Regions from separate parts of the Thioalkalivibrio sp. XN279 genome, predicted to be linked through region 1. Evidence: predicted binding sites of a transcription regulator. Region 1 holds the regulator's gene; the other holds the start of a gene.
What was found. The regulator sigma-54, encoded in region 1, starts transcription at its own class of promoters, with help from an activator protein. The targets are predictions, from matches to a motif close to TGGCANGNTNCNTGCTT.

Region 1 (7,215 bases):
GCTCCAACCTGCTGGTCTGGGGCGCCCAGCAACTCGCCGTCGCCTTCGGCGTCTCGGACCTCATCATCGGCCTGACCGTGGTCGCCGTCGGCACCAGCCTGCCGGAGCTCGCCGTGTCCATCGTCAGCGCGCTCAAGGGCGAGCACGACATGGCGATCGGCAACATCATCGGCTCCAACATCTTCAACAGCCTGGCGGTGGTCGGCGTTGCGGGCCTGATACACCCCTCCACCTTCGAGTACGCGGTACTGGCGGTGCACCTGCCGGTGATGATCGGCCTGACGCTGGCGCTGTTCCTGATGACCTACAATTTCAGCGGCCAAAGCCGCATCCGCCGCTGGGAGGGCGGGATGCTGCTGGCCGCGTTTTTCAGCTATCACGGCTGGCTGATACTGGGATAGGACATGGACGGCAAGCACCGCATCGACGACGCAACCATCTGCAGCCTCGGGCGCGAGGTCCTCGACGTCGAGGCCGAGGCCGTGCTGGGGCTGCGCGAGCGCATCGACGCAGCGTTCGTGAAGGCCTGCCGCTACTGTCTCGACTGTGCCGGCCGCGTGGTCGTGACCGGGATGGGCAAGTCCGGCCATATCGGCGGCAAGATCGCCGCCACGCTGGCAAGCACCGGCACGCCGGCCTTTTTCGTGCATCCGGGCGAGGCCAGCCATGGCGACCTGGGCATGATCACCGCCACCGACGTCGTGCTCGCCATTTCCAACTCCGGCGAGACGCCCGAGATCCTGACCATCCTGCCGCTCATCAAGCGGCTCGGCGTGCCGCTGATCGCCATGACTGGCAAGCCCGGCTCGACGCTGGCCGCGGCCGCCGATGCGCACCTGGACATCGGCGTGGCCAGGGAAGCCTGTCCGCTCAACCTCGCGCCCACCGCCAGCACCACCGCCACGCTCGCCATGGGCGACGCCTTGGCGGTGGCGCTGCTGCACAGCCGCGGTTTCACGCGCGAGGATTTCGCCTTCTCCCATCCTGGCGGGCTGCTGGGGCGGCGCCTGCTGCTGCACGTGCGCGACATCATGCGAACCGGGGAGCGCGTACCGCGGGTCGTACCCGGGCTCGCCGTCTCCGAGGGCCTGTTCGAGATCTCGCGCAAGGGCCTGGGCATGACCGCGGTGGTCGACGCCGAGGACCGGGTGCTCGGCATCTTCACCGACGGCGACCTGCGGCGCACCCTTGACGCCCGGCACGACCTGACGGCCACGCCCATCGAGCAGGTCATGACGCGCAACGTCAAGACCGTGCGCGGCGACATGCTGGCGGCGGAGGCGGTGCGGCTCATGGAGACCTACGCCATCACGGCGCTGCTGGTGGTCGGCGCCGACGGCCGCCTCGAAGGCGCCTTCAACGTGCACGACCTGCTGCAGGCGGGGGTGATGTGATGCCCGGGTTGCGGGAGACAGCCGCGCGCATCCGCATGGCGGTGTTCGACGTCGACGGCGTGTTCACCGACGGCCGCATCTGGATCGGCAGCGACGGTGTCGAGTACAAGTCCTTCAGCGTGCGGGACGGCTTCGGCATCAAGGCCTTGCTCGCCGCCGGCGTGGAAGTGGCGATCATTTCCGGGCGCGACTCGCCCGCCGTCAACAAGCGCATGGACGAACTCGGCGTGACGCGCGTGGTGCAGGGCCGGGCAGACAAGGGCACCGCCCTCGCCCAGCTGTTGCGCGAGACCGGCATCCCGGCAGCCGAAGTGGCGTATCTCGGCGACGACACGCCCGACGTCGCGGCGATGCGCATGGTGGGCCTTCCCGCCACTGTCGCCGACGCCCATCCGGACGCACTCGCGGCGAGCGCGTGGGTATCCACTCAACCCGGCGGTCACGGCGCGGTGCGCGAATTCTGCGAGCTGCTGCTCGGGGCGCGCTGAGTGACTGCCGCGAATCGCCTCGCCCTCTTCTTCCTCGCGGTGCTCGCGGCCGGCGCCTGGTGGTTGAACAACCGGCTGCACCCGGAACAGCCGGTAGTCGAGCGCCCCGCTCCGGACGGGTTCTACATGACCGGCGCCGAGATCACCGCGCCGGATGCCGCGGGCATGCCGCAATACCGCCTTATCGCGGAGGAAATCCGGCAGGTGGCGCTGGGCGGCGACACGCTGCTGCGCGACGTGCGCGTGGAATACAACATGTACTCGCCCAGCCCCTGGCTGCTCACCGCGCCCCAGGGCCGCGTCACCGAAAACCAGTCCGAGCTGGAGCTCTGGGGCGGTGTCGAAGTCATCGGGGACTCCGGCGACCACGGACCCGCACGCGTGGTCACCGATCACCTTGCCGTGGACATCGAGACCAGCATCGCGCGCACCGATGCCCCGGTCGCCCTGACCCTCGGCCGGCACCAGTTGCACGGCACGGGCCTGGTGGCTCACTTGCTGGAAGAGCGCCTGCAGCTACAATCCCTGGTCAATGGCCGCTTCCTCCCCTGATTCCGCGCGGGCCCTGCCCGTGACGCCGTGGGCCCTGGCCGCGATAGTCCTGTTCGCCCTCGCGGCGGGCGCGCCGGCGCTCGCCCAGCAGCAGGAGATCCTGCTGGAGGCCGCCTCCTCGGACTTCGACCGTCGTGGCGAGAAACTCCTGTTTCGCGACGTCCGGATCCAGCAGGGCGACATCGTCATCACGGCGGCCGAGGCGGAGACCCGCGACCTCGAGTTCTCCAGCGGCCAGTGGGAGTTCCGCGGCAACGCGCGCATCGACGGCCCCATGGGGTCGATCCAGGCAGATCGCGCCACCATCGGCTTCAGCAACCACCAGCTCCAGTCCGCCGTCGCGGAAGGCGCCCCGGCCCGCTTCACGCGCACCATGCCGGGGCCCGAAGCGCGGCGCGTGGACGGCACCGCGAACCGCATCAGCTATGACCTGCGCGAGGGCGAACTCTCGCTGCAGGGCCAGGCCCGGTTGAGCGACGGGGTCCGGGAAGCCAGCGGGGCGCGGCTCGTCTACCGCATCGCGGAGGACCGCCTCATCGCCAGCGCGGACGAGGAAGGCACGGAGCGCGTGCGCATCATCATCACGCCGCCGGAAGACGGCAACCAGGACGGCCAGGACGGCCAGGACGACGAGGCACCGCGCGAGCCGGAGCCGACACCGTGAAGACCCTCCGTGCCGAGGGCATCGCCAAGAGCTATCGCTCGCGCACCGTGGTGCGCTCCCTGACCCTGTCCATTTCCAGCGGGGAAGTGGTGGGACTGCTCGGCCCCAACGGCGCCGGCAAGACCACCGCCTTCTACATGATCGTCGGCCTGGTGCCCTGCGACAGCGGCCGCATCCTGCTGGACGACAAGGACCTGACCTCCCTGCCCATGCACCGGCGCGCCCGGCTCGGCGTCGGCTACCTGCCGCAGGAAGCCTCGGTGTTCCGCGGCCTCAGCGTGGAACAGAACATCCTCGCCGTGCTCGAGACCCGCAAGGACCTCGACCAGGTCGGCCGGCGCAACCTGCTCGAGGAGCTGCTGGAGGAACTCAGCATCGGCCACATCCGCGACAGCAAGGGCCTCAGCCTCTCCGGCGGCGAGCGCCGCCGCGTGGAGATCGCCCGCGCCCTGGCGGCCGAACCGGCCTTCATCCTCCTCGACGAGCCCTTTGCCGGCGTCGACCCGATCTCGGTGCTGGACATCCAGCGCATCATCGGGCACCTGCGCGACCGCGGCATCGGCGTGCTCATCACCGACCACAACGTGCGCGAGACGCTGGGCATCTGCGGCCGGGCTTTCATCCTCAACGCCGGCGAGGTCATCGCCTCCGGGTCCGCGGATGAGATACTTGCGAACAGGCAAGTACGAGAGGTCTACCTCGGCGAGCACTTCCGCCTCTAGACGCCACCCATGATCAAGCAGTCGCTGCAACTCAAGCTCAGTCAGCAGCTCACGCTGACGCCCCAGCTACAGATGGCCATCCGCCTGCTGCAGCTGCCGGTGCTCGACCTGCAGGCCGAGCTGCGCGAGGCACTCGAGAAGAACCTCATGCTCGAGATGGACGACGGGCTCGAGCTGGCGCCGCCGAAAGGCGAGCAGCAGCGGTCCACGGAGAACGCGCGGGAGGGCCAGGAAGCCGCCCCGGAACAGGCCTCGGGCGACGATTTCCGCGAGGACCTGCCCTACGCCGACGTACCGGATTACACCACGGGCTACAGCAGCGGCAGCCGCGACGACGGCGACGAACAGCGCGATTACGCCGACGCCAGCGGCACCTCGTTGCGCGAGCATCTCATGGCCCAGCTGGACGTCGCCCTGCCGGAGGGCGACCGCAAGGCGATCGCCACCATGATCGTCGACGCGATCGACGACGACGGCTACCTGCAGGAGAGCCTGGAGGAGATCTGCGCCAACCTCGAACCGGAATTGCATACGGATATCGACGAGGTGGAGCGGGTGCTGGCCTGCGTGCAGCGCTTCGACCCCCTCGGCATCGGCGCCCGCGACCTGTGCGAGTGCCTGCTGCTGCAGCTGTCACCCTTCGCCCCGGACACCCCGGGGCTCGACCTGGCGCGCCGTCTCGCCGCCGAATGCCTGGTGGAGCTCGGTGAGCAGGATTACGCCGCCATCCGCCGCCGCCTCGGTTGCGACCCGGAAGAGCTGGAGACCGCCGTCGCCCTGTTGCGTTCCCTGAGCCCGCGCCCCGGCAGCGCCGCCGACTCGCGCCCGCCCGAGTACATCGTCCCGGACGTGTTCATACGCCGCGTCGAGGAGACCTGGCAGGTGGAGATTAACCCCGCCATTGCGCCACGGCTGCGGGTCAACGCCGCCTACGCCGGCTCTCTCGGCCGCAGCGGCGAATATTCGACCCTGCGCAGCCAGCTGCAGGAGGCGCGCTGGCTGGTGAAGAGCCTGGAGATCCGGAACGAGACCCTGTTGCGCGTGGCTCGTGCCATCGTCGCTCATCAGCAGGACTTCCTGGAGCGCGGCGAGCAGGGCATGCGCCCGCTGGTGCTGCGCGAGATCGCCGAGGCGCTCGAACTGCACGAGTCGACCGTCTCCCGTGCCACGACCGGAAAGTACATGCACACGCCGCGGGGCGTGTTCGAGTTCCGCTATTTCTTTTCCAGCCAGGTATCGGGCAGCGACGGCGAGAGCGTCTCCTCCACCGCCATTCGCGCGCGCATCCGCAAGCTGATCGCCGACGAGGACCCGGCCAAGCCGCTCTCGGACAGCGCGCTGACCCGTATACTCGTCGGCGAGGGCATCGAGGTGGCGCGCCGCACTGTGGCCAAATACCGGGAATCCATGGGGTTTCCGTCCTCCAACGAGCGTCGCCGCGTGGCCATCCGCTGACCGCGGGCGCGGCGCGCGGAGCGCTCAATCCGCCCTAGCCAGCAGGCGAAAGCTGCTACTAGAATACAAGTGAACCGCGGGCCGCCCGACGGGCCGGCTCCACCACTCCCAAGGGGTAAGCAAATGCAGATCAACATGACCGGTCACCACGTCGACATCACCGACCCGCTGCGCGACTACGTGTACAGCAAGATGGACAAGGTCATCCGGCATTTTGACAACCTGATCGATGTCCATTGCATCCTCACCGTCGAGAAACTGCAGCACAAGGCCGAGGCCACGCTGCGCCTGGCAGGCGACACCCTGCATGCGGCGGCGGTCGAGGAAGACATGTATGCTGCGATCGACGCCATGACGGACCGTCTCGATCGCCAGGTCCGGCGGCACAAGGACAAGCTGACCGACCATCACAACGGCGTGGGACGCCCGCGCAACGCCTGACCACCGCGGGCCCGCCCCGGAGCATCCAGATGACTTTCGAATCCCTGCTGCAACCAGGCCGCGTGCTCGGCAATGTCGAAGCGCGCAGCAAGAAACACGCCCTGGACATCCTGAGCGAGATGCTCTCGTCCGCGGCGGACCTGGACCAGGGCGAGGTGTTCCAGAGCCTGATAACGCGCGAGAAGCTGGGCTGCACCGCCATCGAGAACGGCATCGCCATCCCGCACGGGCGCCTGTCCGAGATTGAAGCGCCGGTCGGCGCCTTCCTCAAGCTGTCCAGGCCGATCGACTTCGACATGCCGGACCGGGAGCCGGTCGACCTCATTTTCGGGCTGCTGGTGCCCGTCCCCGAGGACGACGTGGGCTGCCATCACGAGGAGGTCTCCAATATCGCCACCGGGCTGGGCGACCACGTGCTGGCCGCGGCGCTGCGGCGGGCGAGCTCCAGCCGCGCGCTGTACGACCTGCTCGTGAACCACGACAAGTCACACGCCGCCTCGGCATGACAGCCATGCCGCGCCGACGATGGAACTCGTAGTCGTCAGCGGCTTGTCCGGCTCGGGCAAGAGCGTGGCGCTCGCCATGCTCGAGGACCTGCAGTGGTACACCCTCGACAATGTCCCGGCGCGCCTGCTGTCGCTGGTGGTGGGCGAGCTCGTCGGCAGCGAGGATGCCAAGTTCGAGCGCCTGGCCATCGGGCTGGATGCGCGCCCGCGAGCGGAGGACCTGCCGGTCATCCGCAGCCTGATGGATGAGCTGCGCGGACGGGGGCTGCGCTGCCAACTCATCTACCTGCACGCCAGCGAGAACGTGCTGGTGCAACGCTACCTGGATACGCGCCGGCGCCACCCCCATACACCGGCGCAGGCCGGCGACCGCACGCTCGCCTCCGCCATCCAGTACGAGCAGGAACTGCTGGCGCCGCTGGCCGAAGCCGCGGACCTGGTGCTCGACACCAGCGCCACGAGCGTGCACGAGCTGCGCGACATCATCCGCAACAAGGTGGCCGACCAGCCGCGCAACCAGCTCTCGCTGCAGTTCGAGTCCTTCGGCTTCCGCGAGGGCGTGCCCAAGGACGCCGATTTCGTCTTCGACGCCCGCTTCCTGCCCAACCCCTACTGGGAACCGGATCTACGCCCGCTCACGGGGCGCGATGCTGCGGTGGCCGAATTCCTCGCCGCAAGCCCGACCGTGGAAGCCTATATCGGCGACATGACGCGTTTCCTCGACAGATGGATCGGCGACATCGAGTCCGCCAACCGCAGTTACCTGACAGTTGCGGTCGGCTGCACCGGGGGGCGCCACCGCTCCGTGTATATCGTGGAGCGCCTCGCTGAACACTTTCGCGAGGCTTTCCCCGGCGTCACCGTGCGACATGCCTCGCTGGAGCGGCTGGAAAACGAGCAGTGACCGTCCCCGCGGGCGCCGAATCCGTGCCCCCGGCCCGGGCGAAAGCGCCTCACAACACCCATGCAGGACCTGCCATGACCGCCATACTC
Region 2 (7,215 bases), on a different contig from region 1:
CTTCCAGCCGGGCGACGGCCTTCTTCTCGGCGGCCGCGACGCGGTCCTCGAGCGCCATCAGCTCCTTCTCGTAGCGCCGGTACTGCTGGTGCACGGACTGCACCAGGGCCTCGAGGCGCGCCTTCTCAGGCGCCCCCTGGCCGAGGGCTGCGCGCAGCTGCTGTTGCAGTATCGGATGCATGGAATCCCTTCGTCCGGCGGCTGGACATAATCCAGCCTGGGAGACGAACTATAGAGATTTCAGCAGCATGCAAAGCGTGATTCAGCTCACGCTTTAACAGTCGGAGTGGACCTGTCCGCGCGCTTCCGTTCGTGTTCCTTGAGATAGCGCTTGCGCACGCGGATCGCCGCGGGCGTGATTTCGACCAGCTCGTCGTCGTCGATGAACTCCATCGCCTGCTCCAGGGTGAGGCGGATGGCCGGGCTCAGGTTCAGGTTCTCGTCCTTGCCCGCGGCGCGGATGTTGGTGAGCTGCTTGGCCTTGAGCGGGTTCACCGTGAGGTCGTTGTCGCGGCTGTGGATGCCCACGACCTGGCCCTCGTAGACCTCGTCGCCGGGCGCGGTGAACAGGCGGCCGCGCTCCTGCAGGTTGAACAGCGCATAGGCCAGCGCCTTGCCGGTGCCGTTGGCGATCAGCACACCGTTGGGGCGCTGTGCCAGCGGGCCGGACTTCACCGGCGCGTAGCGGTCGAAGACGTGGTGCAGCAAGCCCGTGCCCGAGGTCATGCTGCGGAACTCGGACTGGAATCCGATCAGGCCGCGGCTCGGAACGCGGTAGTCGAGGCGCACGCGCCCCGCGCCGTCCGGGCGCATGTCCAGCAGTTCGCCGCCGCGCTCGCCGAGCTGCTCCATGGTGGCGCCCTGGTGGCGCGTCTCGACGTCGATGGCGACGTGCTCCCACGGCTCCTCGGTCACGCCCTCCCCCGTCTCGCGCGTGATGACGTGCGGGCGCGAGACGGCGAGCTCGTAGCCTTCGCGGCGCATGGTCTCGAGCAGCACGGACAGGTGCAGCTCGCCGCGACCGGAGACCAGGAAGCGCTCGGGGTCTTCGGTGTCCTCGACGCGCAGGGCGACGTTGTGCACGGCCTCGCGCATGAGGCGCTCGCGCAGCTGGCGGCTGGTGACGAACTTGCCCTCGCGGCCGGCGAAGGGCGAGTCGTTGGTCTCGAAGCTCATCTGGATGGTCGGCTCGTCGACCGTGAGCGGCGGCAACGCCTCGGGCTTCGCCGGGTCGCACAGGGTGTCGGAGATGAGTGGGTGCTCCATGCCGGCGAAGGCGACGATGTCGCCCGCCTCGGCCTCGGGCACTTCCACGCGCTTCAGGCCGAGGAAGGAGTACACCTGCATGACTTTCTCGCTGCGCTTCGTGCCGTCGGCGGCGACCACCGTGACGGGCATGTTGCGCTTGAGGCGGCCACGCTTGATGCGGCCGATGCCGATGGCGCCGACGTAGCTGGAGTAGTCCAGCGCGCTGAGCTGCAGCTGCAGCGGGCCCTCGGGATCGACGTCGGGCGGCGGGCAGCGGCTGACGATGGTTTCGAACAGCGGCTGCATGTCGGCGGCGAGGTGCTCGGGGTCGAAGCCGGCGCGGCCGAGCAGCGCCGAGGCGTAGATGATGGGGAAGTCGAGCTGCTCGTCGCTGGCGCCGAGGCTGTCCATGAGATCAAAGGTCAGCTCGACGGCGCGGTGCGGCTGGGCGCCGTCGCGGTCGACCTTGTTGATGACCACGATCGGCTTCAGGCCGTGGTCGAAGGCCTTGCGCGTGACGAAGCGCGTCTGCGGCATGGGGCCGTCGACGGCGTCGACGAGCAGCAGCACCGAGTCGACCATGGAGAGCACGCGCTCGACCTCGCCGCCGAAGTCGGCGTGGCCGGGCGTGTCGACGATGTTGATGCGGTAGTCGTTCCAGCGGATCGCGGTGTTCTTGGCGAGGATCGTGATGCCGCGCTCGCGCTCCTGCGGGTTGGAATCCATCGCCCGCTCCTGCAGCTCCTCGCGGTCCGCGAGGGTCTGGGACTGCTTCAGCAGCTTGTCCACCAGGGTCGTCTTGCCGTGGTCGACGTGGGCAATAATCGCGATGTTGCGCAGCTTCATAGTTTTTCGGGGGTCTGACCCCCGTAGGTTGTTGATTGAAAAAGAGTATGGGTCAAAAAAAGCCCCTCTGCAGGGGCCTTGCGTGACAGCAAACCGGGCGTTGGCCGTAGCGTAAGCGCGGCGGCGCATTGTACTCGGAATTCGGCCCCGTGCCTTCAATGGCGGTTTTCGCGCGCCCAGGCCGCCCGAATGCCCCCATTTGCGACCTGTTTCACAAATAAAACATATGCTTACCGGGGTCAGACCCCGAAAGGGGTATGATCGCGGCGCTAAAACCACACGGAAGAGTCTCCCCGATGGCCAACGGAATCCTCGTCACCGGCGGTGCCGGTTACATCGGCAGCCATGTCGTGCGCCAGCTCGGCGACGCCGGCGAACGCGTCGTCACCCTGGACAACCTCTCCACCGGGTTCGCCGCGGCCGTGACGCACGGCGAGCTCATCGTCGGCGACACTGGCGACCGCGAGCTGGTGCAGAAAGTCCTCGCCGAGCACGAGATCGACACCATCATGCACTTCGCGGCGCACACCATCGTGCCGGAATCCGTATCCGACCCGCTCAAGTACTACCGCAACAACACCTGCGCCACGCGCAACCTCTTGCAGTGCGCATCCGAAGCCGGCGTGAAGCACATCGTGTTCTCCTCCACCGCCGCGGTGTACGGCATGCCGCCGGGCGGGATCGCCCGCGAGGATTCCCCCAACGCGCCGATCAACCCCTACGGCACCTCCAAGCTCATGAGCGAGTGGATGCTGCGCGACCTGGCCGCGGCGGGCGGCCCGCGCTACGTCGCCCTGCGCTATTTCAACGTTGCGGGGTCAGACCCCGAAGGACGCATCGGCCAGTCGACGCCGCAGGCCACGCTGCTCATCAAGGTCGCCGCCGAAGTCGCCACCGGCAAGCGCGAGGCGCTCACCATCTTCGGCACCGATTACGACACGCCCGACGGCACCGGCGTGCGCGATTACATCCATGTCGAGGACCTCGCCACCGCCCATCTCGACGCCCTCGCCTGGCTGCGCGACGGCGGCGCATCGCAGGTACTCAACTGCGGCTACGGGCACGGCTACAGCGTGCGCGAGGTGGTACAGGCCTTCGAACGGATCACGGGCGAGCCACTACAGGTGCGCGAGGCCGAGCGCCGCGCCGGCGACCCGCCGACCCTGGTCGCCGACGCCCGCCGCATCCGCGAGCTGTTCGGCTGGACGCCGCAGCACGACGACCTGGACCGCATCGTGTCGTCGTCGCTGGCCTGGGAGCGTGCGCCGAAGTACGGGCGTTGAAGCCACAGCCATATACAGAATCCCGACCGTCCCGGCCACCCTGCACGCCCTCAGCCGGGCCTTTCCGATCATGTCGGTAAACTTGACATAACTTCCGGCAGCGGATGCCGCTTACCCAAGGGCATTTGCGCCAAAAAAAAATTAACAATTTTTCTAGGTATTACTCATAACCTACTTATTTAAATGTTTTTTGTTCTCTGTCATCGCGCGCCGAGACCGGGCGCATCACCCTGGCCCCAAGCCTGCGTACGGACCTCCTCGCATAACCCACGTCAATAAATTTGACGCCCTCATCCCACGCCTCGGGCCGCGCCTGAGACCCTGTGTCCAAGCAATTGTTTGAAAACCGGTTTTTTCTCCCTGGCGCGACCAGCAAAGCTGGCATGCGATATGCATCTCTCCTGGTGAGGGCTGGAGTTTCCAATCTCGAATAACAAACGCTCCGACCCGCGGTTAAAGGACAGACCGGAGGGTCACTTCATGAAAACCAGGACGATGATCTTTCAATGCATGCTCGCGGGCGTGGCGCTGCTGCTTTCCGGCCACGCGCTGGGCGCCTTGAGCCCGATCTCATGTGATGGGACGCCAGGCGCGAAGGCCAATACTGAGATGCCCGATTCATGCGCGATCGGGACGCTCAGCAACGATTCCGTCGCCTCCGAGACCAGCGCCGTCAATGGCCTCTTCCAGGGCGCGGGCGACCCGCTCCTGTTCGTCGGCAAATACGACCAGAAGACGGGGTATGACGAAGTGGTGCCGGGCTTCACGCTGAGCGCCGGCATATCTGACGACGAGGACTGGGATTATTTCTTCTCGCTGGTATCCATTTACTCCGGCACGGTCGATTTCGCGCTCATGGTGAAGCAGCCGGACGAGAATAGCCCGCCGTTGAACGAGTATGTGGCCTACTACTGGAGCGGCCTCACCCTCGACATCGAAGGGTTCTACAACAGCTTCAAGGGCGATTACTCCCACATCTCCGCCTTCATCCGCGGCGTGGACGTGCCGGTGAGCGAGCCGGCGCCGTTGGCGCTGCTGGGATTAGGGCTGGTGGGCGTCGCGCTACTGCGTCGTCGAGCCACCTAGGCTCAAGATTCGAGACGAACCACAAGCGCCTCCAGGAAATCCCTGGAGGCGCTTCTCTTTGCCTTTCAATAACTTTCGGGGGTCAGACCCCCCAAACCACCCGATAAATGCAGGAACCGTGACGCGGGTCACGAAAAACCTTTGCTTTTCGGCGCGCCGCTCTGCTACTTTCACCCTCGCTGACAAGGGCAAACCCGCCGAAAGGTGGGGACGCAAAGCCACCGGTCTAAGGGACGAAGTCCTACGACAGCGGGGTTGCCAAGCTGAGGTGCCGCCACACTCCCCTCCCCCCGGCGCCCTCGACTCCCCAGGCAACCCCCTGCACAGACGCCGCCCAAGGACCACGCCTCGAGGCGGTTTGCCCTGTGTCGGTAAGACCCGGCGACGGGATCTGTGAAGACAACAGAAGTAGGGGCCACTGAAAAAGGCAAACTCACCGAAAGGTGAGGACGCAAAGCCACCGGTCTAAGGGACTCCAAATCCTACGATAGCGGGGCTGCCAGGAATCATGGAAAGAATCGGCACACAATTGAGGCTGACACACCGGCAACGGTTCAGCAGCCACTTTCCAAGCCCGGCGCGTTCTCGCCGGCGCAGCACGACGCTACGCCATACGCACTGCACTGCCTCCCGTGAGTTGAACTTTTCCGTGGCCATGTTGCGAAGCGAGGTTTCGCCATGGCTATTCGGACCGAACATGTAAAATCAGCGCTCGGCGCGCTGGCCGTCTCTCTCCTGATGACCGTCGTTGGTTGCGGCGGTGAGGACGGCGGCGGGACTGGCAGCCTCATTTCCTCCGTTGCCAACCCGCCGCCGTCGGGCGTGAACCCCGACGAGATTTACGAGACCCGCGTCACCGGCAGCGTCGGCGATGGGCCGATCGTGGGCGCACGCATGCGGGCCCGCTCCAGCTCCGGGCAGTTGCTGCTGGAGACCGAAAGCAGCTCCACCGCCGATTACGACATCGTCATCAAGGCGCGCGGCAAAGACTACGCGCTGACAATAGAAGCGGACCAGGGCATCGACCTGGTGACCGGCATGGCGCCGGACTTCCGGCTCGTGACCGCGATCTCGCGCCCGAACAACCGCACCGTCAGCAACCTGAACCCCTTCACCACGCTGATCTTCGGCGCCGCCCAACGCGCCGGCGGTCTCAACGACACCAACGTAGCGACGGCCCGAGAGGCCGTGGTCAAGCGCTACGGCTTCGGCCTCGACGCTGCGATCGTCCCGGATCCCGCGGAAACCCCGATTGACGAGAACAACGTCCACGTCATCGTCAAGACCAGCGAAACGCTTGGCGAAATGATACGCCGCACTCGCGACGCCATGGTCGTCACCGGCGCCAACATCGACGGCGACACCGTGGTGGACCGCCTCGCCGCCGACCTGGTCGACGGCTGGATCGACGGCCAGGGCGCCTCGGGCGTCGACGCCCGCACGGCCGCGGTGGCGAACGTGGCGAGCGCCGCCGTGCTGCTGCAGGCCATGACCAATCGGCTGCACGTGTACGGTTACGATGCGACGACGGCGATGGACAGTGCCATCCAGCAGGTGCGTCCCGATACCCCCGCCGCAAACAACAGCGCGAACGTTGCCATCCCCGCCTCCGCCCTCGAGCAGGCGATGCGCTCGCTGCGGGCCGCGAAGGTGCTGAGCGACGACCCGCGTATCGACGAGACCATCGTCGTGCTGCAGGCCGTGGCGCCTGGCGCGCTGCCCGCCGACCTGGCCGCCGCCCTGCCCGCCGAGATCGACACTGTGCTGGAAGTGGCGACGCTCGACGCGGCCTATGCCGACGAGACCCAGCTGAGCGCCATCAATGCCGCCGGCCGCAGCGAAGCCCCAACGAACAATACCGAGCCCGAGCCGGACCCGAACGAGTCCACCGATCCGACCGATCCGGGCGACCCCACGGATCCTGGCGACCCGGCCCCAGAGCCCGACCCGGAACCGGCTCCTGAGCCTGATCCGAATCCGACGCCGGCACCGGCGAACAACCCGCCGACCATCTCCGGCACGCCGGGCACCAGCGTCGAAGTCGGCACGGCATGGAGCTTCCAGCCCACCGCCTCCGACCCGGATGGCGACGCCCTGACTTTCTCGGTGAGCAACAAGCCGGCCTGGCTGAGCTTCGACAGCAACACCGGCCGCCTGTCCGGCACGCCGAGCTCGAGCAACGTCGGCACGCACCTGCACATCATCATCAGCGTCACCGACGGGCAGCAGAGCGTGAGCCTGCCGGCCTTCGACCTGGTGGTGAGCGAGGCCCCGCCGCCGGCGACCGGCTTCGCCAAGCTCAGCTGGACCGCGCCGACCGAGCGCGAAGACGGCACGCCGCTCGAGGGCGTCGGCCACTTCACCATCTATTACGGCACCAGCAGCAGCAACCTCAGCCAGTCGGTGCGCGTCGACGGTTCGCTGACGAGCCACCAGATCGACGACCTGCCGGCCGGCACCTGGTACTTCGCCGTGACGGCGACCGACACCGCCGGCCTGGAAAGCGCCAAGTCGGCCGTGGCGAGCAAGACGATCGGATAACAGGACAACTTCCCAGTTCCGGGAGCAGTGCAACCGCCGCAAGGCGGGTTCCCTTCGACGGGCCGCGCAAGCGGCCCGTTTTTTAATGCACTTACGGGGGTCAGACCCCCGTAAGTGATTGTGACCTATGTCATGTCGAGGGGTCTTACATACGCGAAACGCCCCGCAGCGCCCTGCCGGCGTCCCGAAACGCGGAACCCGCGCAGGACAC

Region 2: the regulator sigma-54 is predicted to act here: its motif matches at 3,757-3,773, upstream of G8346_RS10180 (PEP-CTERM sorting domain-containing protein).

Annotation. Positions count from the first base shown of each region.
Region 1 is NZ_JAANBD010000029.1:260,561-267,775, forward strand. It holds gene G8346_RS14080 (calcium/sodium antiporter) at 1-401, shown strand, start outside; gene G8346_RS14085 (KpsF/GutQ family sugar-phosphate isomerase) at 405-1,394, shown strand; gene G8346_RS14090 (HAD family hydrolase) at 1,394-1,882, shown strand; gene lptC (LPS export ABC transporter periplasmic protein LptC) at 1,883-2,434, shown strand; gene lptA (lipopolysaccharide transport periplasmic protein LptA) at 2,415-3,098, shown strand; gene lptB (LPS export ABC transporter ATP-binding protein) at 3,095-3,820, shown strand; gene G8346_RS14110 (RNA polymerase factor sigma-54) at 3,830-5,275, shown strand; gene hpf (ribosome hibernation-promoting factor, HPF/YfiA family) at 5,399-5,716, shown strand; gene G8346_RS14120 (PTS sugar transporter subunit IIA) at 5,746-6,222, shown strand; gene rapZ (RNase adapter RapZ) at 6,242-7,126, shown strand; gene G8346_RS14130 (peroxiredoxin) at 7,201-7,215, shown strand, end outside.
Region 2 is NZ_JAANBD010000028.1:106,885-114,099, forward strand. It holds gene G8346_RS10165 (PAS domain S-box protein) at 1-181, opposite strand, end outside; gene typA (translational GTPase TypA) at 268-2,094, opposite strand; gene galE (UDP-glucose 4-epimerase GalE) at 2,391-3,377, shown strand; gene G8346_RS10180 (PEP-CTERM sorting domain-containing protein) at 3,858-4,463, shown strand; cyclic di-GMP riboswitch class I at 4,641-4,726, shown strand; cyclic di-GMP riboswitch class I at 4,880-4,967, shown strand; gene G8346_RS10185 (putative Ig domain-containing protein) at 5,142-7,004, shown strand.